DNA from 3 places in the Desulfobacca acetoxidans DSM 11109 genome. Region 1 is predicted to be linked to each of the others. Evidence: riboswitches for the same ligand, from Rfam matches in the RefSeq annotation. Region 1 holds a riboswitch; each other region holds the start of a gene.

Region 1 (7,863 bases):
CCAGGCTGGTTAAAGTCAAAGCGACAACCAATTCCAGCAGGGTAAAACCAAGTGCATTGTTTCGAGTCCTGGCCATGAATCAATTTTTCTTTTGGGCCGCGGTCCGCACCGTTTCCAGGACAAGTGACTTTTTGCTATTTCGTTCCTGCCAGAAGACGGTTACCTGTATCAAAGAACAGAGGATTTTCAGGTCTCCCAAAGTTTCGCCGATTTCATATTGGGGAGTGACCCTGATCCGATAAACAAATTCTTCCTCCTGGCCTTCGTACGTGCCGGCCTCCAGACTGACGAGTTCACAGTTTTTCTGCAGCACCTTTTCAGCTATCAGGAGAGCTTGATTATTTTTCCAAATCCCTGCTTCAACCCGAAAAGTGGAGCTTAAAATCTGGAGAAGGACTACCAGCATCAGGCCTACCAGAGTAGTCGCGACTAAAACTTCCAGGAGACTGAAACCCGCCGCACCTGAAGTATGAGACCTGGCTTTTGGGCGATAATTCATCTAAGCCCGCCCGCCCCATTCACCTTCCTTCGACCTTGAGGTTTATCCTACCGGTTACGGTCTCAATCTCCACGCGGTATTGCCTACCGGTGGAATCTGCGAATCCCAGCCTGCCGCCGCTGGAACTCCCGTCCCGGTAAAAAATTATGAATCCCGTCCTTCTATCAATATCTTCCCACACCAGATGCGGGTTTTCCAGACGCAGGCCGGGAAAAGCACCATGACTGGCGAACCCTTCCACCCGGTAACGCCCGGCTTTAATGTCCACCCGCAGTCGCACCCGTTGATGCCTGGTGACGGCTTCGCTCCTGGCAGTCCGCAAAATCGACAGGAACCGGCGTATATTTGCCCGTTCCTGCTCCCGTTTATAACTTTTTAACAGGTCCGGCAGCACCAGGCCCATGAGAAGGGTCAGCAGAGCCAATACTGCCAAAAGCTCCAGAAGAGTAAAACCACTCTCCTGCCCTCGAAACAATTGTTTGGAAGTTTGAGAAGCGCCCCGTATCACCGCAGTATCGGCAACCTTCGGTACTGTCATCGCAGTACCTTCTGTTTCCGGCAAGATATCCTCCTAAACCGTTTTTCCTATCAGAGTTACGTTAGGGAGCGGACTGCCAGTTGGAAATGTCCTGATTTTCTCCTTCTCCTCCGGGCGCGCCGTCGGCTCCTAAAGAATATAAATCGTAAGCACCGTGTTCTCCCGGAGATTTATAGACATAATCCCTGCCCCACGGGTCCTTGGGAACCGGCTTATCCAGATAAGGCCCCCCCCAGGAAGGCAGGTTGCCTGGTTTTTCTCTTAAAGCTTTTAGCCCTTCTTCGTCGGTGGGGTAGCGGCCCACATCGAGATGAAAAAGATCCAGGGCGGTGGCTAGAAACTGCATCTGGGCTGCCGTCGATTTTTGTTTCGCCTTCCCGACTCGCCCCATGAGCCGAGGCGCCACAAGGGCAGCCAGCAAGCCCAGGATAAACAGAACAATCATTAATTCAATAAGGGTAAACCCTCGATCTTTCCGGTCTTTATTAAGCAACGTGAACCTCCAGGCCTAAATTTGGATTTCATAAAGGTTGAGAATGGGCAGGAGCAACGAGACAATGATAAAAGCCACTGCCATGGCCGTGACCAGAATAAGTATCGGCTCCAGAAGGGCCAGCAGTCTCCGGATGGCTTTTCTGGCTTCCTTTTCCAGAGAGTCCGCGGCTGATAAAAGCATTTCGGCGAGATGTCCGGTTTCTTCTCCGATGGCCACCATTTGCAGGAATAGTTCCGGAAACATCCCTACTTTTTTCAGCATCACGGAAAGTTGTTTGCCTTTTTCGACGCTATCCAAAACGCTTTTTATGGCACTGGCCAGATAGCGGTTATTCACCGAGGTGATGACCACCTGGAGAGAGGCAACCAGGGGTACACCATTATTTAATAATGTCCCTAGAGTCTTGGCAAAAAAGGCCGCAGCCACGTTCCGGGTCAAAGTTCCCAGCAACGGCGCCTGGATGCGGAAACGATCCAACCAGAGCTGGCCTTTGGAACTTCTCAATAATCGGCTAATTGACCATATCAGGATAGCCAGGAATAAGGCCAGCACCCACCAATAGGAACGAAACATTTGGCTAATCCACAAGAGCATTCGGGTGCTCCAAAAAAGTTCCTGGCCCATCTCTTGAAAGAACGATTCGAACCGAGGGACGACATACAGGAGCATAAGGACCAAGGAAAGGCTCCCCATTCCCGCCAGGATCATAGGATAAATCAAGGCGGTGAAAAGGTAACTGCGGAATTCGCTAACCGTCTGCAAATAGTCGCTCAGACGGGACAGAGATTCATCCAGAAAACCGCCGGTTTCACCGGCCTGTATCAGGCTGACGTACAAAGGCGAAAAAGCCTTATGCCGGCTCAGCGAATCGGAGAGCGTCTTACCCCCTTGCAGATCCCGGAGAATCTGATTGATCACTTCCTTCATGCCCGATCGGGAAGTCACCTCTTTCAGGGCTTGCAGACTGCGGTCCAGGGGCAATCCGGCTTTCAAGAGGTCAGCCAGTTCCTCGGTAAAGAGGACTACCTCTCGCGACGAAACCCGTCGACCTCGCCGGAAAGAAAGTTTACCTTGCCAAGCCGAGGGTGCGGGATCGAGGCTAATGCGTAAAGGGATGAGTCCACCATGCTGCAGATGCAGTACAACCAGGCCTTCCTCCCGGGCTTCCAGGGTTCCCTGAATGATGTTGCCCTTGAGGTCGGAAGCCCGGTAGTGATAAAGCGGCATGGTTACTCCTGGGTGACCCGCAGCACTTCCTGGCTGGTGGTGAGACCTTGGGCCACCTTGGCCCAACCATCAGCCGCCAGGGTTTGCATACCCTGCTGGATAGCCGCCTGCCGTAAAGAACTGGCATCGGCTCGCTGCAGGATGAGTTTCCGCAATACTTCATCTACCAGAAGTAATTCATACATACCGCTACGCCCTTGAAAGCCTGTATGGGCACAAGCAGGGCAGCCCTGACCGAAATATAATTGGGGAGGCGATTCGCCAAATATCTGATGCGCCTCTTTTCTACTCTCCTCGGAATTGAGAGGAACTTTGCATTCGGGGCAGATCATCCGTACCAGTCGTTGGCCCAGAATGCCTAAAATGGCCGAAGCCAGTAAGAAATCCTCAATCTCCATCTCCAGCAGCCGAGTGATGGCTCCGGCCGCGTCATTGGTATGCAGGGTACTGAAGACCAGGTGGCCTGTGAGGGCTGCGTGAATAGCGATTTCAGCGGTTTCCCGGTCCCGGATCTCTCCCACCAGCACCACGTCCGGGTCCTGTCGAACGATATGTCGTAAACCCCGGGCGAAGGTAAGGCCGATGGAGGGTTTCACCTGCATCTGAGTTACCCCGGACAAGCGGTATTCCACCGGGTCTTCGATGGTAATAATTTTTTTTTCCAGGGAATTAATCCGTTCCAGAGCAGCATAAAGAGTAGTGGTTTTGCCGCTGCCGGTGGGACCGGTAACCAGGATCATGCCATAGGGTTTGTGGATGAGAGCATCGAATTGCTGCAACTCCCGAGGAGGGAAGCCCAGCCGGGACAGATCGAGGATGACCTTACCCCGATCCAATATCCGGATAACCATGGACTCACCCATAAGTGTGGGCACCGTGGAGACCCGGAAATCGATGTCCGAACCTTGAACTTTGAGTCGAAACCGGCCGTCCTGGGGGAGACGGCGTTCAGCGATATCCAGCCGGGCCATAATCTTCAACCTGGACAACACTGCGGCCTGTAGTCCCTTGGGAGGAGATTCGGCTTCGTGGAGAATGCCATCCTTGCGATAGCGGACTCGAAAGTCATTTTCAAACGGCTCTAAATGGATATCACTGGCCCCCAGCTGGATAGCCCGAAGTAATAGGAGATTCACTAATTGAATGATGGGGGCTTCACGGGCCATATCCCGCAGATGGCCGATTTCGGAGGTCTCTTCACTTTCCAGATCCAAGTCCTCGGCATCCAGGTCGTCCACCAGACGTGACATGGGACTGCCGGGCTCATAAACCGTTTGGATAACTTCCAGAATTTCTTCTGCCGGAGCCGGCAGGATAACTACGGGTTTGCCCAGGGCCACTTCCAGGGCCGCCCGTAACGCCTCATTTTCAGGGGTGGCCATGGCCAGCAATACCCGACCGTCTTCATGCTTCAAAGGAATTACTTGATTTTCCCTTAGATAGCGGACAGATAGACCTGGGAAAGCTTCAATCACACCGATGTCTTTGAGATGGGGACTCATCCCTTTTTCCCTTAAAATGTAAGGTATTTATCAAAATAATCCTTCTAATCCTTTTCGCGAGCGACCGGTTTTAATAGACATATTAACAGTGGATTTAGATCAACAGGCATCAATTCGGCAGACGCGGCTTAAGCGACTTTTCTAATAAACCATAAAGCCTCAGCACTTGACTGACAAATTGCTTGGTCTCTTTGATTTCCGGAACCTGGTAGCCCGCCTGCGCCACTCGGCGGGGACCAGCGTTGTAAGCAGCAATGGCCAGGGGCAGAGAGCCGTCAAAAGAATTCAACAGATGCCGGAGGTACCGGCTGCCCCCCATAATGTTCTGCCGAGGATAGAACGGGTCCTGGACCCCCAGGTCGGCCGCAGTTCCCGGCATTAACTGCATCAGCCCCATGGCACCCTTGGGGGACACCGCCCCAGGTACAAAGTTGGACTCCATCCAAATAACGGATAAAATTAGAGATGGCGGCAACTGGTAGGCGTTAGCCGCTTCCACCACGATGGGCGCCAGATCCGGAGCAATCCAGTCCAAAGCTGGAGGAATTGGCAGAACTGCCAAGAGTGGCGGCTCCGATTTTTTTGTAATGATATGCAATGGGCCCTTGAGATCCCGCTGAACCACCATTGATGGTTGGGGTTCGCCGGTCCCTGGCGGGGAGGGCTGGGCCAGGGTATGGGCAAGTCCTTCCCTCAGACGTAGGCGTTGGGTTGATACCGCCGCTAACCCTGTCGGTCTCGAGGTGACCACCACGTTACTGATCTGAATCACTCCCTTCTTAGTACGGCGGTAACGGATGGGTCCTTCCAGGATCAGGGGTCGGGAGGTGTCCTGCCGGCATCGGCGGGAAGCCAACGTCTCCCGGTGGCGCTGGATGGATTTTTGGTCAAGGATAAGGATTTGAGAGGCTGAACTGATCTGGCTGGCCAGAGGGAGGGCTTCCAGGTCTACCGGGGTATCCGGTATTTGAGGGGTAGAGCGTTGGTGCTCCCCCCGAGTTGTTAGTGGACTAGATTCTTTTTCAGCGGGTAAAGAGGTTATCTTGGCAACGACCGCGGCCGGCGTCACGACTAAGGATATAACGAGGAATATGGTTAGCTTTTTTAAGCTCATGGGTAGTTGACCCGGAGCGCTGCGGGTGCAGGCGGTTCAAATAAAAAACCTTGAGTCCGTGTGGACCCAAGGATTGCACCCAGCTTAACTTGTTCCTCGGGGGGGGCGGAGGAGATTTTCCCTACCTCCTGCTGCCTGGCCTGATCCAGCTTTACGTCGGACTACGGCACTTTCGTTACAGGCAGGTCTTCTGACTCCCGGATCATCCTAGTCCCTGCGCCTTCCCATTCCCTTCAGGTAAACAGTGGCAATTGCAGGTTTCGTCCCCGGTTACAGCGGCGGGACCGTGCCGGATTTGCACCGGCTTCCCTATTAAGCCCAAGGGGGCACCTGAAGCGAAATGATTATATTGTGAATCTATTCTTTTTGTCAACGGAAAAAAGTTGAATTCAGTTTCAATATCAATAAACCAATCTGGACGCGCCGGGGTCCGACTAACCCAGAGATTTTGAGACGATCTGGCTCAGGGGTGTCCTGGAAGAAAACAGGCGCATTTTTAGGGCTCGTCTTTAAATACGGAGACGAACATGATAGCTCGGGAAGATTGAATTATACGGTGTTATTATTATCTTGTAATAAAATCTAATCAACCTATAGAAAGTTTTTTCTCTTGACAAAGACGGCAAATCAAATTATACACTTTTTTAGTTTCAGGCACCCCAAGGGGTTTAATAGGGAAGCCGGTGCGAACCCGGCGCGGTCCCGCCGCTGTAACCGGGGACGAAACCTGCAATTGCCACTGTTTACCTGAAGGGAATGGGAAGGCGCAGGGACTAGGATAATCCGGGAGTCAGAAGACCTGCCTGTGAGCTTATTGGTATACCCACGAGGTAATGGGTATGCCTGGGTTATGAAGAGAAGGCAAATCTTTATAGCCAAGCCAGGGATCAAGTAATCTGGGTGCAATCCTTGGGTCCGCACGGACTCAGGGATTTTTTTTTGATCATCCCTTAGTTTTTTGGGGCCGGATGGGACAAAAGAGTAAGTATATTGAAGGAGAATATTGGAAATTATCAGCTCGGCTTTCAAGAGCTCATTGGGGATAGAGATTTCAACCGATCCAAAATGGGAATCGTTGGCTTAACACCATGCAGGTCATAAGAGCCACTAAAATTTTTTTAGGACTCCCGGAGAATTGCTTGCGTGAAATAGCAGCGTCTTCGAAGAAAGAGGTTTTTCCAAAAAGATTTCTTCTGAGTCAGACAGGAGAAAGCATTGACCGCATTGGTATTGTCATGTCGGGAACGGCAGAGATGAGAGTGAAGGATAGGTATGGTGAAACGATACGATTCCATCTCCTCGGAGACGGGGAGCTTTTTGGGGAGATGGCTGCTTTGGAAAATGGCTCCTCCCTGTATGATATTGAGTCCTTGACGACTATGGAAGTTCTCCTCCTGTCCAGAGAGAGCTTCCTGAAACTGAGCGTCCATTCGGCCATGATGCGAAATGTCTATCAGTTGATCGCTGAACGACTGCAACTGCTTTGTCAAGCCCTCATTTCCCTGGAAAGAAGGTTGATCCCGGGAATGGCAAAGCAGGAATACAATGTCATCACCAAGGCGGTTCAATTTATTGATGAGAACTATCATGAGGCGTTGACTTTGGACAAGGTCTGTCAAATCAGCAACTTGAGCAAATTTCATTTTGTCCGGAAATTCAAGGAAATCATGGGACTGTCTTTCAAAGAATACCTCAACCGCAAACGGGTGACCCAGGCCAAAGCACTCATGAAAGATGATAACTTGAATATTTCCGAGGCCTGTTATGCCGTTGGGTTTGGTGATCTATCTTACTTTGGAAGAGTTTTTAGAAAAATTGAGGGCCGAAGTCCCTCGGAATACAAAAAGAGTTTGAAAACCCAGCCGTGACTAGCAATAAAATCTTTAATCTTCACCATTTTCTTTATGGCAAAGATTAATAGAAAGGTGCCTTATCGGTTATTATCGCTCCTTAACCCTCGGTTTAGGGGTTGGGGGAATCCGGTTATGTTGCCAGAGTTATAAGGTTTCATCAAATGAGCAACTTCGTCTCATAAATCAGCAATTCTGTCCAAGCCCTCCCAATTTATCTTTGTTAGAATATGTTCCAATGGGAATATTTTTTCAAACAAAAAATCTCGAACCTTAACTGAGATCGAAAAATTGTGGGGGAAGGAATTATGACAGGGTTGCTAATTTCTTTATGGAGAGATGAGGCTGGCGCGACAGCCATAGAGTATGGTTTGATCGTTGGTATTATGGCGGCAACGCTCATAACGGCCTTGGGCACGTTCAGTGAAAAGCTCGAATCGCTCTTCTCAGCGATTAATACTAAACTATCAGAGGCAGAATCCAAAGTGAAAGGGGAGGGGACGTAAAATAGAGGAACGACGAGGTGGGCTGGAAAACCGATGGGTGAGCTATAAGTAAGCCAGCGTCTCAGAGGATAAAGAACTGATACCAATTACACCTGGGAGAGGTTGGAAGGTTGAGTAAATACAGAGAGGAG
Region 2 (7,863 bases), 480 kb from region 1:
TGTTTGTTGCCCTTCATACCGGTTGCTTCCACAAAGATAATTTCGCCGCCAAATTCTGTCCAGACCAGGCCGGTGGTGACGCCTACGCGGTTTTCCGCCTCCGCCACTTCATGGGTGTATTTTCTGGGACCCAGTAAAGTTTCTACCAGTTCAGCATCCACGACCAGCTCGCCGGGTGTAGTTTTACTCTGGAGACAGACCCGAGCCAGCTTGCGGCAGACATTGGCGATCTCCCTCTCCAGATTCCTTAGACCCGCTTCCCGGGTATAATCGGAGATGATCCTAACAATGGCCTCATCAGTGAAAACCGGCGCCATAGCGGTCAGGCCGGAGTCCCGCAAGGTTTGGGGAATGATAAAATCGCGGGCAATGTGGAGTTTTTCGTTCTCTGTATAACCTGAAAAGTTAATCACCTCGAGGCGGTCCAGCAGGGGGCCAGGAAGGTTTTCCACTACATTGGCGGTAGTGATGAACATGACACTCGATAGATCGAAGGGGACGTCTACGTAATGATCAACAAAGTGGCTGTTCTGCTGGGGATCGAGAATCTCCAGCAACACCGAGGCCGGGTCGCCGCGAAAATCCTGGCCGATCTTGTCTATCTCATCGAGCATGAAGACTGGATTTTTAACCCCCAGGCGGCGAATCTCATTAATGATGCGGCCAGGCATGGCCCCTACATATGTCCGCCGATGCCCCCGCAATTCCGCCTCATCCCGCAGGCCGGCTAGAGACATGCGCACGAATTTGCGCTCCAAGGCTTCTGCTATGGCCTGTCCGATGGAAGTCTTGCCGGTACCCGGCGGCCCGGCAAAACAGAGAATAGGTCCCCGCGTCAGTTGAAAATGCCGCTTGCGGTCTACGAGTTCCCTTACCGTCTGACGCAGTTCCTCCAACTTGATCGGTTTGGAGAGATAGTGGGCAGCCCCTTTCTTCAGGGCATCCACCGCTGTGCTTACCGTGGCGAACCCTGTGACCATGATTACTTCGGAATGAGGCGAAACCCTTTTGACATTTTCCAACAACTGCAGGCCATCCATCTGATCCATCTTCAGGTCCGTGACAATAACGTCAAAGTTCTGAGCCTTCACCTTCTCTAAAGCTTCGGCGCCATTGGCCGCCGTACTGACTTGATGCCCTTCTTTACGCAAGATATACTCAAGGTTGGTTCGGGCTATCTCCTCATCATCCACTACCAGGAGGTTGGAACTCTGCAGGCTGCAGAGGGTGCGCACTGCCAGGTATTCCAGGATGCGCTCTTTGATGTGCCCCAGGCCGTAATGCTTGAAGGCGAGAACTCGCTCAGCCCGCCGGAGATCCAGATTATCCTCGGTGAAGCTGTTCCAGGGAAGAGAAATGAGATAATCCAGGTAGTTGAGACCGATGGAATACTCCGCCACGGAGGGATCGGTCTTCTCTACCCGCTCCAGCTCCTTTAAGGCTATTGCAGCCACCGACTCCGGCAGATTGGCTTTTTGAATAGCCGCTCGGACGTCACTCAACTCCTGAGCCGAGCGGGGTCGATCCTCGTCAGACCTGCGAAAGAAGATCATCGGTTTGGCCTTTCCTTTTCTTCTGGGTCCCAAGACCTAATTAACCCTGATTATAAAAGTATTTTCAGCTCGGAGCAAGTGTCAATAGCACAGGCTGAAATTTCTTGTCGGCAGGAATTTTAGGGCCAACATACCATTTCCCCTAAGGCTGCTGCTGAACTCATTTCCCCCGCTTCGGTCATTTGGAGCGTAGTAAGGAATCTTAGGGCTCTGGGAGGTTAAGGTCATTCACTGTGTTCCGGTCGATAATAATGGCTATTTGGCAAGACGGTCCACTAATTGTTGCAATTTGCAATGGAAGTTAACTTCTGGTGTTGCTTTGATTAACTGTTTGTTTAAACAGGGTTATTTAGCTTGTAACTAAGTTGCGTTGCAGATTGCAACTAGGGCTGTCAGGGAGACACTATCTTGCGATATATTAATTATGTAGTTATATTATAGAGATATCGTATATAGAATGGACTGGCATGACATTTGAATATAAACAAAGTAAGAATTGGCGGACATATGGAGAAGTAGGGTGACGCTAACCATATTAGAAGGGTTCAAACCATGAGGCGTCGTATAGATCAACCACAGAAACGGGATAAGAACAGGGTGAACCGAGAGTCCGGCATTCAAAGTAGTCGGATGGCCACCGCAACGGCGGTTATCTCTCCTCACAGTCGGAAGATTCTCTTGGTCAGTGACGGGGAGAAGTTTGATCGGGCGGCTACGGAGTATGCCCTCAATGTCGCCCAACGGTTGAACAATGACATCATTGCCATGAATGTCTGTCCCTCTTTAGCGCCCCTAAAAAACCGTTTTTCCCCTTTTCGCCTGTCTCGCCAGGAGCTCTTTAAGCGTCGGGCGGCCAGCGGCTTTACCGATCTGCAGCGCCAGGCGGCTGCCAAAGGCGTGCAGTGTTGGCACCTAATAAATTTCGGGGAGCTCAATCAGGCGGTAGAGGAATTAAACCAGGAAGTAAAAAGAATCGAGTTTGTCATCACCGGAGCAGAAACCGGGGATGAAAAAGGTACTGAAGCAGTAACCCTGCCAATGTTTTTAATTACCGGGAAAAAAGGAGATATGGTCATGGCGAAGCAGAATGCAAGCAGAAGGAAAAACCTGATCCAGGTAGTCGGTTTCGGCGCCCTTTCGGCGGTTATGTATGCCGCAGTTTTCTTGAATACGGATACGGTGATGAAATATTTTACCCGGGGGGCCTGGTATGCGGCATTGCCGATCATTACGGTCTTTGCGGTTTCTTTTGTTCACGGCGCCTTCGCCAACTACTTCTGGTCGGCCTTAGGTATTGAGGCGCCCAAACAGACGGTCCAGCCGACGGCTGCCAAGCGGCCTGTGGCGAGGAAACGCCCCCGGCCGGAGCTGCGCCTGAACGCTTAATCCTGCAGAAACATTATTCGTCATCGAATCGTAGGAGCGGGGTTACCCCGCTCCTCCACAGGTCCCTGAGAAGGGCTGGCATTAGCGTGGAGTGTATCACCCTTATCATATTCCCTGTTACAGCGGATCACTTTAAAGGAGGCGACAGTGGAAGGAGAAGTTATTAATTTCATCGATCTTAATGTGCTCAACATCAGTTTCTTGTTTATTGTTGGCTTTATTGGCGGTCTGGTAAGCGGTTTTATCGGCTCCGGCGGGGCTTTTGTCCTGACGCCCGGCATGATGAGCCTGGGGGTCGCCGGGCCGGTAGCGGTAGCCAGCAACATGTGCCATAAATTCCCCAAGGCCATGGTAGGCGCCTATAAACGCTGGAAGTATGGCCAGGTAGATATCAAAATGGGATTGATCATGGCCTCTTCGGCGTCCGTGGGGGTATATCTGGGTATCAAGGTTCAGGAAATGATTCTGGCGGCCTGGGGGCAGGCCGGCTCCAACCTGTACGTGAGCATTTCGTTTGTCGTCGTGCTCATTGTGGTAGGCGGGTATGTCTTCTGGGATGCCATGAAGAGTGATAGGTCGGAGAAGACCGAGTTGACGGTAACGCTGGCGCAAAAGCTCCAGAAAATTAACCTACCTCCCATGATCTACTTTAAAACCGCTGATGTAAATATCTCGTTATGGTTTGTGCTGCCCGTGGGTTTTGCCACCGGCGTGCTGGCTGCCACTATTGCCGTGGGGGGATTTATCGGCGTGCCCGGTATGATCTATGTGATCGGCGCCTCCTCTCTGATCTCTTCGGCTACCGAGCTGGTGGTTGCCTTTATCATGGGTTTCGGCGGAACTGTTAAGTGGGCGATTATGGGCATGGTGGATATCCGCCTGACCCTGATTATTCTGGCCGGCTCTCTTTTAGGAGTGCAGTTGGGCGCCATCGGCACTACCTATGTCAAAGAGCACATGATCAAAATCGTCATGGGAACAATTATGCTCATCGTGGCGGTAAGTCGTGGTCTGGCCATTCCCAAGTATCTCAAGCAACTCGGAGTGCTAAACTGGGATGACGGTCTCCTCACGATATTAAACTCGGCCAGCTTTATCTCTATGTGCATTGCTCTGCTCACCGGTGCAGTGATCATCATCGGGGCGATGGTAAAGGCCAAAAGGGCAGAGAGGCTGCATCTTACCGTAGGTAGCGAAAATTATGGCAAAATATAAGAAAATACTGGTGCCGGTTGATGGGGCTGCATCAAGTCTGCACGCCTTGCAGGAAACCTTCAAACTGACCCAAAACGGTATCTCGGTTATTTCGGTTGTGCCGCCCTATCATGGTGACCTGCGGTTTGCCGGGGTGGGTGAGATAGAGAAGCTCATGCGAGCCCCGTGTGACCAAGCCGCGTCCCTGGCCCTGGACCTGGCCGCCGAGGCGGGGGTAGAAATATCGGTAGCCTGTCCGGTGGGCGAGCCTCATGAGGTAATTGCCGACATCGCTGCCAGTGAAGACTTTGACCTGGTTGTTATGGGTTTACGCGAAGACCAGGGAATTATACGATTCTTTATGAGTGGCCCCACGGCCAAGGTTATCGGCTACAGCACAAAGGATGTGCTGGTTATTCCGGAACATGCGAGCCTGAACTGGAAAAAGATCTTGCTGGCCGTGGATGGTTCGGAAGCCAGCGTCAAGATCGTAGATCGCGCCCTGGACCTGGCGAAGTCATATAACAGCGAATTGCTGATCCTCTCAGCCCTGGACCTGCCATTTCAACTGTATGGCGACGTCAACCTCAAAGATAATCTAATGCGGGGCGTCAAAGGCTACCTTTCCGAAGTCAAGACCGAGGCCGAGGCCATGGGCATCGCCACCCGCGAATTCCTGCGGGTAAGCAAGGCCCCAAAAGCCATTGTGGACCTTGGCCGGGAAGAGCAGGTTAATCTTATAATCATGGGTTCCCACGGCCGGACGGGCCTCAAGCGCCTCTTCATGGGAAGCGTTACCGAGCAGGTGATGACCCAGGCGCCCTGTCCGCTGCTCATCGTCAAGACCTAAACCTCATTGTCGTTATATGAAAACAGTGGGCGGTGAGCGGTGGGCAGTGGGCCGAAAAGGCATTATTGTGAGCAGCCGCCACGGTTCTGTTTTCATGCTTCGTTGTGTTCCTTAGAACCTATTGCTATAGGGGCGAATCCTGTGTTCTGCTAAAGATGTGGGCGAACACAAGGTTCGCCCTGCTTTTTTAATTGGGGATTGGTATAAGTTGTTCTCCAATTGGAAACCCGGAGATTGGGATCGAATAGGTCAGATAGATGATATGGTGGGGAGAGCAAAACTCTGTTCGGTACCCTCCTTCCAGCCATCCCAAACATAGTTGTCTACTTGACCAGCGGCAATGACCCGGAAAGCGAACTTGGCCTGCTCCACATAAAATTCGCAGTATGGAGCCGGAGCATGCAGGGTTTGAGAGCACATATAAATCTCCGCAGGGCAGGGAGCACCGCAGAAATGGCGAATGGCGCAGCTTCGGCAGGGTTCGAAATCCTCCACCTTGCGGCTGGTCATGTCCTGGAAGGGGCGGGTTCTGAGGATGTCCTCCACCGGAGTGTTGAAGAGATTGCCCCCCCTAAATTCCGGGATGCCGATGAACTCGCTGCAGGGGAAGAGGTCACCTCTGGCTGACAGGGCAAAGAAACAGCGTCCGCCGCCGCAGGGAGAGATGTCGCACATCAGGCGGCGGGCCAACGGTGCTACGATGCCTATGAGGATATTGGCAAAATTGGCGATGACCAGTTTGCGGCCGGTGGCCTGAAACAGATCATGGCTCCGCTCTAGGGCGGCACTGAAGTGTCGGGCAAAGACTTGGTCATCCGGTTTGAGATCACGGCCTCCGGGTTGAGTGCAACGTACCGGATTGAGCATGGCCACCCTGACACCGGCGCCATGAAGAAATTCTACCATGTCTGTCAAACGGTCTACATTGGTTTGGGTGACGGTGCAGATGACACTGTAGTTTGGGTAATCTGCTAACCGGTCCAAGAGAGGAGCTACTACACCGTATACCCCGCGGCCCTGCCAGTTTTTCCGCGTTTGATCAGCAATATCCGCTACCGGAGCGTCCAGGGAGAGGCCCAGGCTGACCTGGTGCGCCTGGATAAAAGCTAATGCTGCATCGTCCAGCATAGTGCCATTGGTCTGGATGCCGAAGCGAAAGCGGTTGCCGTATCGTTCAATCCCGGCAAAAACCGCATCCCTGACCATCATCGGTTCGCTGCCATGAAATATAATCTGCGGCATGACACCCTCCGGCAGGGTACGGCCGAAGTAATCCGACAACATCTCTAATGCTTGGAGGAGCCGCAACGGCGGCATATCCATCCCGCCGAGCCGGATGTCGCTGGGGATATAACAGTAGGAGCAATTTAGGTTGCATCGTTCTGTAGGGTTAAAATAGACCGCCGAGGGGATCAGCTCAAAGCGCAGGGTTTGCATCTCCCGCTGAAAGTGTTCCTGGTGTTCCATGAATATCTGGGGTATGAAGTTGCCTAATAAGTATTCTCCAGCCTCGGCCCGGGGAACCAGGGTCCAGAAACCGGTATCCCCTTCGATGAGGACGGCGTAATCGGGATGACCGATATCCATCAGGGAAAAGCGGGGGCCCTGCCCCACATTGGCAGAGACCCCGGCAAGCGATGTTGCAGGTTTCAAGAGTGCATCCTTATCTTACTTCTTGTTGTCCAACAGAATGTAGTGGGATAGGCCAGTGTTGGTGCCATCGGATTTGCAGCTATAGCGGTAACCGATGGGGGCAAGTTTTTTGGAAGAATCTGGGGTAATGACCTTTTGTTGCATCTTCCATCCTCCTTAGGATTAAAATAAAAAAGGGAATCCCGTATGATACGGAACTCCCTTTACCATAAGCAGTTCACTAAATTGTGTCTGGAACAGCAGGTCTTCTGGCTTTCGGATTAACCGTTGAAGGCGCAACCTTCCCACCGCAGTGGCCTGCGGCAGTGGCCGGGATATTCCCTTCGCCCTCCTCGTCCCCGATTACAGCGGCGGGACCGCCACGGATTTACACCGTGTTCCGGGATGCTGACCAACATCTAATTCATACTTAATCCTCCCGCCTTTGTCAATGATAAACCGGCTTCGGTGTGCGATAAATATTTCTACAACCGGTTTGCCTTTGGCCTATCGCGCCCATCGTTTTCTATAATTGTGGAAAGGATTGTATCTCTGCTGATCGCATGATAAAAAATAATCGTTCGAAGGACTTTCATGCGCCTTGTTAAGGGGCTTATTTGGGCTGCTTGAGGTTCGCGCAACTTAAACCGTATCAGAAAAGAGGCTGCCCGCGTTATTTGTAAGATATTCAAATGTTCAAATAACTCTTTGATAGTCTCCACCCGGAAAGTCCTTTATTTTTGGAGTTATCCCTTGTAGGGGCAGGCTAATCCCGCTCCGACAAATATGATTTTCGTTTTTCTCTTTGTGCTGCAAGGGGCAGCAACGCAGTTTGCGGATGAACATTAATTATGAAACACGGCGTCAGATTTCGTACTTTGACCGGCAATCGTGGCAGGTGGAACCTCAGGACACCATGATCGGATTTGATGCCGCCGCGATCCTGTTCAGCGACCCCAACCAGAGAGATTATGTCTGGATATTAGTGAGTCTAGCGGTGATTCTCCTGGTATTGGGAGGATTATATTATTTTATTGCCAGACTTACCCGCAAGGTTGCCGCAGCCCAAGAGAAATTAGTGAAAATGGCCTCCGTGGATGATCTTACCAGGTTGCACAATCGCCGTTTCTTTTTTGAGCAATTCGGTCAGGAGGTGGAGCGGGCCAAACGCTACCGCCGTTCTCTGAGCTGTATTATGTTGGACATCGACCATTTCAAGGCCATCAATGACACGTATGGGCATCTCCT
Region 3 (7,863 bases), 1.6 Mb from region 1:
ACGGCGTTGCTGCGTCTCCTAGAGCTCCTGGCTGCCGGAGCGCCGCCTCCGGCCCTTATCGTAGGTGTGCCGGTGGGTTTTGTCAATGCCGCCGAGTCCAAGGAAATCCTAAGCCGCCAGGATTGCCCATTTATCACCGTCCTGGGTCCGAAAGGCGGTTCAGCAGTGGCTGCCAGCATTATCAATGCCCTGGCTATTTTAATTCAGACAGAGAAATCAGCATGACTCGGAAAACAGGAACTCTTTATGGCATCGGCGTGGGACCCGGAGATCCCGAATTGATTACTCTCAAAGCCCTGAGGATTTTGGAGCAAACCCCGCACATTTACGCCTCTACATCAAGTAAAAACACATACAGTTTAGCCTTGAATATTGTCCGCTCCCATCTTCATGAGGCCAAGGTCGAACAGCTCCCGTTCCCTATGACTCGGGAACCTGAAGTCCTGCAGGAAGCCTGGGAAAAAAACGCCCGGCGGGTTCTGGAAGTGCTTACCACCGGATCGGATGCCGCCTTCATCACCATAGGTGACCCATTGACCTTTTCTACCTTCGGTTATCTCCTGAAAACCATCAAAGACTTTGAGCCGACGATCAGGGTCATCACTATTCCCGGAATCACCTCCTACCATGCCGCTGCTGCCCTCATCCATACGCCCGTGAGTGAAGGGGAGGAGTCTTTCCTTGTGGTCTCGGGAGCTCTGGGCGCCGCCAAACTCCGGGAGGCCTTGAGCGTAACCGATACTATCATCCTGCTCAAGACCTATCGCCACATTGACGAAATACTGGTATCCCTGGAGGAGATGGGACTCACGGACCGGGCCGTTTGCATCAGCCGCTGCGGCCTGGAGGGCGAAACCGTAGTGCAGGATATCCGCAGCCTTAAGGGACAATCCTTGCCCTATCTCTCTATGATGGTTATCAAGAAGAAGGGGAAATATTTTTGATCATAGCGTCCAACGCCATGAAAAATTTAGAAATTTGGCCGCCATACAGGGCGGGGGTAGGTCGACTTTGGGCGGCAAGGGTTTTTTTGCAGGAGGTCCGGGTGCAAGGCTTAAATCATCCTGAGGAAAATGGATCGGTCAAGCTGCCCGGACGGCGTCGGCAGCTTAAGGTGGGTTTTTCCACCGGCACCGCGGCCGCCGCCGCCGCTCAGGGCGCCTTGCGGGAATTGCTTGGCCTGCCCTGTTCCGAAGCAGTGGAGGTTAGTCTTCCCAAAGGCGGGAAATTGACCGTCCCCCTGCTTAGCCATGGTAGCTACGGTTCCCGGGGCGAGGCCCTAGTGGTCAAAGACGGCGGGGACGACCCGGACGCCACTCATGGGGCGGTGATCGGTGCCCGGGTCTGGTTTTCCTCTGCAGATTGTCAGGAGTCAGAGACTTTCCGGGGGGGTGAAGGGGTAGGCCGGGTGACCAAGCCCGGACTGCCTGTGGCCGTCGGCGAACCGGCCATCAATCCGGTGCCCCGGCGCATGCTGCATCAGACTACGGCTGCCATACGGCAACTGGCCGGTAATAATCTACCCCTGAGGTTTACCGTGGAAATTTTTGTGCCCCAGGGGGAAGAAATCGCCCGCCACACACTCAATCCCCGGCTGGGAATCCTGGGGGGGATCTCCATTCTGGGCACCACCGGACTGGTCAGGCCCTTTTCCCACCAAGCGTATCGGGCGACCGTGGTGAGCGCCCTTAAAGTAGCCCGGGCCGTGGGACTTACTGGTGTTGTCCTCACTACCGGTGGCAAAAGCGAGGAGTATCTTAAGAGAATTATTCCCCATCTGCCGGAGGAGGGCTTTGTGCAGATGGGGGACTATGTGGGTTTCGCTCTGAAGACTGCGGTTAGGCTGGGATTCAGCCACCTCACCATAGGTGCCTTTTTTGGCAAGGCCTTGAAAATGGCCCAGGGTTTCAGCCATACTCATGCTTCCCAGGGGTTGGCCAACTTTGGAGAATTGGGCCGCTGGACCGAAGAAATCACCGGTGATTTCCTCCTGTCCCAAGCGGTGGTCCAAGCCAATACTGCCCGACAAGTTCTGGAAATGCTTCCGGAAGCACATAAAAAGGCAATGGTGGCAGAGGTGGGTCGTCGGATGCTGGCGGCCCTCCGGAAACTCGCTGGCCCCGGCCCCGAACTTGCCACAGTGATATTAGATCTCGACGGTCTTCCACTTTTTTGGCGAGACAGGGTGAGAGGATCGTCATGATCCCCGTCCAGGTGGTGGGTTTGGGGATGTCGTTAACCGACCTTACCCTCCGAACCCTTGATATCATCAAAGGAGCCCAGGTGCTGGTGGGGGGCAGGCGTCACCTGGCTTATTTTCCCGAACATCCTGCCGAAAAGATCATCTTGGGGAAGGACCCGGAACATGTGATTCTCAAACTAGGTGAACTGGCCCAGTATCGGCAGATAGTGATCCTGGCCTCAGGAGATCCCAATTTTTTCGGTATAGGCCCAATGGTGGTGCGTCTGTTAGGACCGGAAAACGTGAGAATTCACCCTAATATCACCGCAGTTCAGGCGGCGTCGGGTCGTCTGCAAACGGCCTGGCAGATGGCCCAAGTGGTGAGCCTGCACGGCCGGGGTTGGGAATCCCTCGATGCCGCCCTGAATGCGCCTGGCTTGTGGTTCATTTATACCGATCCGGCTCACGCGCCTGATGCTATCGCCCGACGCCTGCTAAAATCCGGGCGGATCGAAGCCCGGCTCTGCGTCCTGGAAGACTTGGGTCTGGAAACCGAACGATTTGCCTGGATGAGTTTGGATGAAGCGGCAGACAGGACCTTTTCCCCATTAAATATAGTGGTGTTGGATTTAATATCCGCTCCTTTCAGGAACCGTCAGGGTCGCCTCCCTGGAAAAGACCCGATGTTCCATCTGGGTATGCCGGAAGAGTTTTACTGCCCGGAACGAGGCTTGATTACCAAGGCCGAGGTGCGGGCCGTAGTTCTGGCGAAGCTCGAGCTTTATCCGGGCCAGGTGCTCTGGGATATTGGCGCCGGCACCGGTTCCGTGGGGTTGGAGGCCAGTCTCTTGATCGGTCGGGGACGCATCGTGGCCGTGGAAAAGAACCCGAAGCGCGCCGCCCAGATCACTGCCAACCGGGAAAAGTTACAGGTGGATAATTTCGAGGTCATCTGCGGTAGGGCTCCTGCATGTCTGGCCGTCCTGACTCATCCTGACCGGGTGTTTATCGGCGGCGGGGGCGTGGATCTGGAAGATATCCTCTGTGAGGTTCTGTCTTGCCTACGGCCGGGCGGCAAAGTGGCTCTCACCGCTACCCTCCTCGAAACTTTGGAAAAGGCCCGAAAGATTTTGCTCCGTGAGAATTATCTGATAGATATTATTCAACTTCAGGTCAGCCGGGCTCAGCCCTTGGCAGGGGGATCTTATTTACAGACACTGAACCCCGTATGGGTTATCACCGGTTCGGCCCTGGCGAGGTAAGATGACAGAGCGACATCCCGTAATCTTTGTGGGAGCCGGACCTGGAGATCCGGAGCTTATTACCGTAAAAGGCATGAAGGTCCTGTCTCAGGCGGAAGTGCTGCTTTATGCCGGTTCCCTAATATCGCCCGCCGTTCTGGCCTGGGCACCTCCCGAGGCAGAGATGGTGGACACTGCCCCCCTGGCCCTGGAGGAGATTGTTGCCCGCCTGACTGCGGCTCACCGGGCTGGCAAACACGTAGTGCGGTTGCACTCCGGGGATACCAGCCTGTTTAGCGCCCTGCAGGAACAGGTGGCGCTTCTGGAACGAGAGGGTATCCCCTCCCGGGTGATACCCGGAGTCACTGCGGCGTCAGCGGCCGCCGCTGCCCTGGTGCAGGAACTGACACTGCCGGAAGTGGCGCAGACGGTCATTCTCACGCGGGCGGAGGGCCGGACCCCGGTTCCGCCGCGGGAAAACCTCCGGTCGCTGGCGGGGCACGGCGCCACCCTGGTGATTTATCTCAGCGTCCAGCTTCTAGACCGGGTGGTAGAGCAGCTGGCCGACGCTTACGGTCCGGAGACACCGGTAGTAGTAGCCTACCGGGTAAGTTGGCCGGATGAGCGTCTTATCCGGAGCACCCTGGCCGATATTATACCCAAAGTCCGTGCAGCCGGCATCAACCGCCAGGCCTTGATCTTAATAGGCCCGGCCTTGGCTACTTCGAAGGATCGTCTTCAGGTGTGCTCACGTCTCTATGACAAAACCTTTGCTCATGGCTACCGGGATGCGGCCGATTAGAGTGGTTGCCCTGACGCCCGCCGGAGTTCGTCTGGCCCGGCGTCTCTGTCAGACCCTGGAAGGCACTGAATGTTGGCTTCCGGCCTCTTGGGCAACAGCCGGGGAACATACTTTTGACAGGCTGACTGACGTCTTTGCCGAGGCCTTCACCAATGATCGCGATCTGGTATGCATTATGGCTGCCGGGATCGTAGTACGACAAGTAGCTCCTCTTCTTCAGGGCAAAGACCGCGACCCTGCGGTGGTAGTGTTAGACCAGGAGGGCCGATTTGCGGTGAGCCTTCTTTCCGGCCATCTCGGGGGGGCCAATGAGCTGGCCTGTCGGGTGGCCGCAACTCTCGGCGGTACTCCGGTAATCACTACTGCCACAGATATCCAGGGGCTTCCTGCTTTGGATCTTTTGGCTGCCCAAGCTGGGTTGATCATCGAAAATCCAACCGGGGTTAAGGAGGTGTCCATGGCTCTCCTGGCCGGCAAACCCGTGCGATTGGTGGACCCCGAGGACCGCTTGGCCACGGTTCTGGCAGGGTATCCTCATCTTTTTCACCGGGAAGCCGCCTTGGAAGCTGCACTGGCTGGTAGCCCCCAACCCACGGTGTATGTGGGTTGCCGGGAGCGGTCTTGGCCAACTGGATGGCTGCGGCTGCGTCCCAGGAGCCTGATTGCCGGGGTGGGCTGCCACAGGGGCACTCCATCATTGGAAATACTGGATCATATTCAGGAGGTTTTCCGGCAGGCCGGGCTTTCACTTCTTTCCCTGAAGGCGTTGGCCACCATCGCCGCAAAAAAAGACGAGCCGGGGCTCAAGGAAGCGGCCCGTCGGCTGGAAGTGGAATTGTTATGGTATACCGCAGAGGAACTGGAACACGTGCCGGTGCCGCATCCGTCAGCACAGGTGACCCGCCACGTGGGTGCGAAGAGCGTCAGCGAAGCCGCAGCCCTGAAGGCGGGACAGGGGGAACTCCTAATACCCAAACACAAGAGTGCCAACGTCACCGTGGCAGTAGCCCGGGCCATCTGGCCATCGTGAGTCTGGGACCGGGAGCAGTAGAATATCTGGCCCCTAAGGCCCAAGAGGCCCTAAAGGCTGCTCGGGTGGTGGTGGGTTATCAGACCTACATCACCTTGATAACCTCTCTCCTGACCCACCAGGAAGTGGTGGCTACCGGGATGCAGGGTGAAGTCAAACGCTGCCAGGCCGCCATCGACCGGGCCCGAGCCGGCCAGTGGGTGGCCCTGGTATCCGGCGGGGATGCGGGTATCTATGGTATGGCCGGTTTGGTCTTGGAACTCTGTGCCGTGCAGGGCCTTAAAGTGGGCCAGGTTGATAGCAACGACGAGTTGGACTTTTCTCTCGAGGTGATTCCTGGCATCCCGGCCCTAACGGCGGGAGCCGCGCTTTTAGGAGCCCCTCTGATGCACGATTTTGCCGCCATCTCGCTGAGCGACCTCCTCACCCCCTGGGAAATTATCCAGCGAAGGGTTGAGGCAGCGGCTCAGGGTGATTTTGTCATCGTCCTCTACAATCCCAAAAGCAAGAAACGGGATTGGCAGTTGAAAGCGGTGGTGGAGCTTGTCCTCCGCTATCGGGAACCTCTCACCCCCGTGGGTCTGGTAAGGCGGGCCAGGCGCGCGGGAGAGGAAATCATCGTGACCACTCTGGAGCATCTCCCGAAACAGCCGGTGGATATGCAAACCATCATTATAGTGGGCAATTCCCAAAGTTTCCAATACGGTCCCTACCTGGTTACGCCGCGAGGCTATCTCGCCAAATATCAGGTGGGGGACCAATAGACGTTCTAGGCCGGGATTAAAGGCGGGTAATACTTAACTATTCGGAAGGGAGGGGTGCCTCTCCAAAGACATTTTGTTGTTAAAGTTACAGGAGCCCTGAGGGGCTTAATAGGGAAGCCGGTGCAAATCCGGCACGGTCCCGCCGCTGTAACCGGGGACGAATCCTACAGTATGCCACTGTCTTGGGCAATGAAGATGGGAAGGCGTAGGGAAGAGAATGATCCGGGAGCCAGAAGACCTGCCTGTAACCGAGATGCCGCGTTTTAACGTCGTATTGAGACCGGCTGAGGGGCGAGAGATAGGTAAATCTTTCCAGCCAACCTGAGGAACAAGCTAAACTGGGTGCAATCCTTGGGTCCATAAGGACTCAAGGATTTTTTTTGGTCCATCAATGAAGAAGAACAGGGTAAGGGGCAAATAAGATGTTGATGGTGGCAACAACTACGCTTGAGAAATCATGAAAGGGGAAAGAACAATGAAATGTTGGTTGTCTGTTCTGGTAGTCTTAGTGGTGTCGTCTGGGATTGGGTCTGCTCAGGAGTGGGACCGGAAAGTATCGTTGCCGGAGGAAGAGGCCACTGTTGGCCGGACTACTGTGGATACCCAGGCAAAAATCTTGGAGGATGCAGAAAAAGTCCATGGCATCGATAAGGTTGTCGTGACGGCTACCAGGACCGAACGCAACCCCGACGATGTTCCGGCCAGTATTACCGTTATCACCAAGGACGACCTAAGGAAACAGAACATCAAGACGGTGGACGAAGCCTTGGCCCAGGTTCCCGGAGCAGTCGATAATCGGCGCCGAATCTATGGAGATAGTATGACCAACGTGAATCTGCGCGGTTTCCCGGCGGAGGGCCAGAAACGCACCTTGGTTCTGCTGGACGGCCAGAACATTGCCAACGCCTACAGCAACGGCGTGGCCTGGAGCAGTATGCCGGTGGAAAATATCGAACGCATAGAGGTAGTCCGGGGACCATTTTCCGCCTTGTATGGGGGCAACGCCATGGGCGGGGTCATCAATATCATTACCAAGACCCCGAAGAAACTGGAATGTGTAGCCCAGGGCGGCTATGGCACCTACGATTCCTGGACCTACTACCTCGGAGTGGGGGACCGCCTCTGGAATAAAGTGAGTGTTCAGGCGGGATTTAATTATCGCATCTCCGCCGGCTACCCCTCCAGCCTGGTGACCAAAACGGCCAGCACGGGGACCCCGGCCACCCAGGTGGTGGGCTGGCAACCTACTCATACGACCACCGGCACCCCCACCAACATTATTGGAGATACCGGTGATTATAACTGGAATGATTACAGTATGAACGGCAAGATAAGTTGGGATATCGCCCCGGGCCATAGGGTTGAGTTCAGCACCCTGCAGAGCTGGAACGACTATGGCTATGATATGTACCATTCCTATCTGCGCGATACCGCCACCGGCAGCTCAGTGGTCAGAGGAACTGTGGGTCTGTCTGGTACCAACACCCAATTTAAGAATCTCCAGGAAGGAGCCTTCCTGAACGGCGACGGGCGCGATCAAACCCAGGTGTATAATCTGACCTCCGATAATCAGCTTACTGAAACCACGAGGATCAAGTTTCACGGGGGGCTGCTGAATCAACCGACTAATTGGAGCGCTTCCCCCAGTTCCTCCAACCCACTGACCACTTTCAGCGGGGGGCCTGGAACCTCCTCTTTCTCCCCAAGCCAGAACTGGATAGCCGAATTGCAGGTGGACCAGGCCATCGGCCAGAAACAGCAGTTGGTGGGCGGCATCTCTTATAATAGCGGCTGGTCGAACAGCAAGACGTATTCGGTGAACAATTGGCGTTACCCTGATGCGG

What was found. A riboswitch is a leader RNA that binds a small molecule or an ion and turns the genes downstream of it on or off. The one in region 1 is predicted to bind cobalamin.
Region 2: linked by a shared signal. The riboswitch ahead of cbpA (modified peptide precursor CbpA) and the one ahead of DESAC_RS16450 (lytic transglycosylase domain-containing protein) in region 1 are both predicted to bind cobalamin.
Region 3: linked by a shared signal. The riboswitch ahead of DESAC_RS11115 (TonB-dependent receptor plug domain-containing protein) and the one ahead of DESAC_RS16450 (lytic transglycosylase domain-containing protein) in region 1 are both predicted to bind cobalamin.

What each region holds. Positions count from the first base shown of each region.
Region 1 is NC_015388.1:926,273-934,135, reverse strand. It holds gene DESAC_RS03970 (prepilin-type N-terminal cleavage/methylation domain-containing protein) at 1-76, opposite strand, end outside; gene DESAC_RS03965 (hypothetical protein) at 80-499, opposite strand; gene DESAC_RS03960 (GspH/FimT family protein) at 519-1,037, opposite strand; gene gspG (type II secretion system major pseudopilin GspG) at 1,099-1,530, opposite strand; gene DESAC_RS03950 (type II secretion system F family protein) at 1,546-2,760, opposite strand; gene gspE (type II secretion system ATPase GspE) at 2,763-4,262, opposite strand; gene DESAC_RS16450 (lytic transglycosylase domain-containing protein) at 4,372-5,376, opposite strand; cobalamin riboswitch at 5,540-5,725, opposite strand; cobalamin riboswitch at 6,012-6,197, shown strand; gene DESAC_RS15015 (helix-turn-helix domain-containing protein) at 6,465-7,244, shown strand; gene DESAC_RS16925 (Flp family type IVb pilin) at 7,535-7,732, shown strand.
Region 2 is NC_015388.1:1,402,567-1,410,429, forward strand. It holds gene lon (endopeptidase La) at 1-1,553, opposite strand, end outside; gene DESAC_RS15140 (putative universal stress family protein) at 2,106-2,939, shown strand; gene DESAC_RS06055 (sulfite exporter TauE/SafE family protein) at 3,087-4,154, shown strand; gene DESAC_RS06060 (universal stress protein) at 4,141-4,983, shown strand; gene cbpB (peptide-modifying radical SAM enzyme CbpB) at 5,233-6,636, opposite strand; gene cbpA (modified peptide precursor CbpA) at 6,652-6,780, opposite strand; cobalamin riboswitch at 6,858-7,064, opposite strand; gene DESAC_RS06075 (GGDEF domain-containing protein) at 7,454-7,863, shown strand, end outside.
Region 3 is NC_015388.1:2,485,533-2,493,395, reverse strand. It holds gene DESAC_RS11150 (precorrin-8X methylmutase) at 1-225, shown strand, start outside; gene cobI (precorrin-2 C(20)-methyltransferase) at 222-944, shown strand; gene DESAC_RS11140 (cobalt-precorrin-5B (C(1))-methyltransferase) at 1,046-2,203, shown strand; gene DESAC_RS11135 (bifunctional cobalt-precorrin-7 (C(5))-methyltransferase/cobalt-precorrin-6B (C(15))-methyltransferase) at 2,200-3,444, shown strand; gene cobM (precorrin-4 C(11)-methyltransferase) at 3,446-4,225, shown strand; gene DESAC_RS11125 (cobalt-precorrin 5A hydrolase) at 4,182-5,255, shown strand; gene cobJ (precorrin-3B C(17)-methyltransferase) at 5,252-6,019, shown strand; cobalamin riboswitch at 6,092-6,279, shown strand; gene DESAC_RS11115 (TonB-dependent receptor plug domain-containing protein) at 6,495-7,863, shown strand, end outside.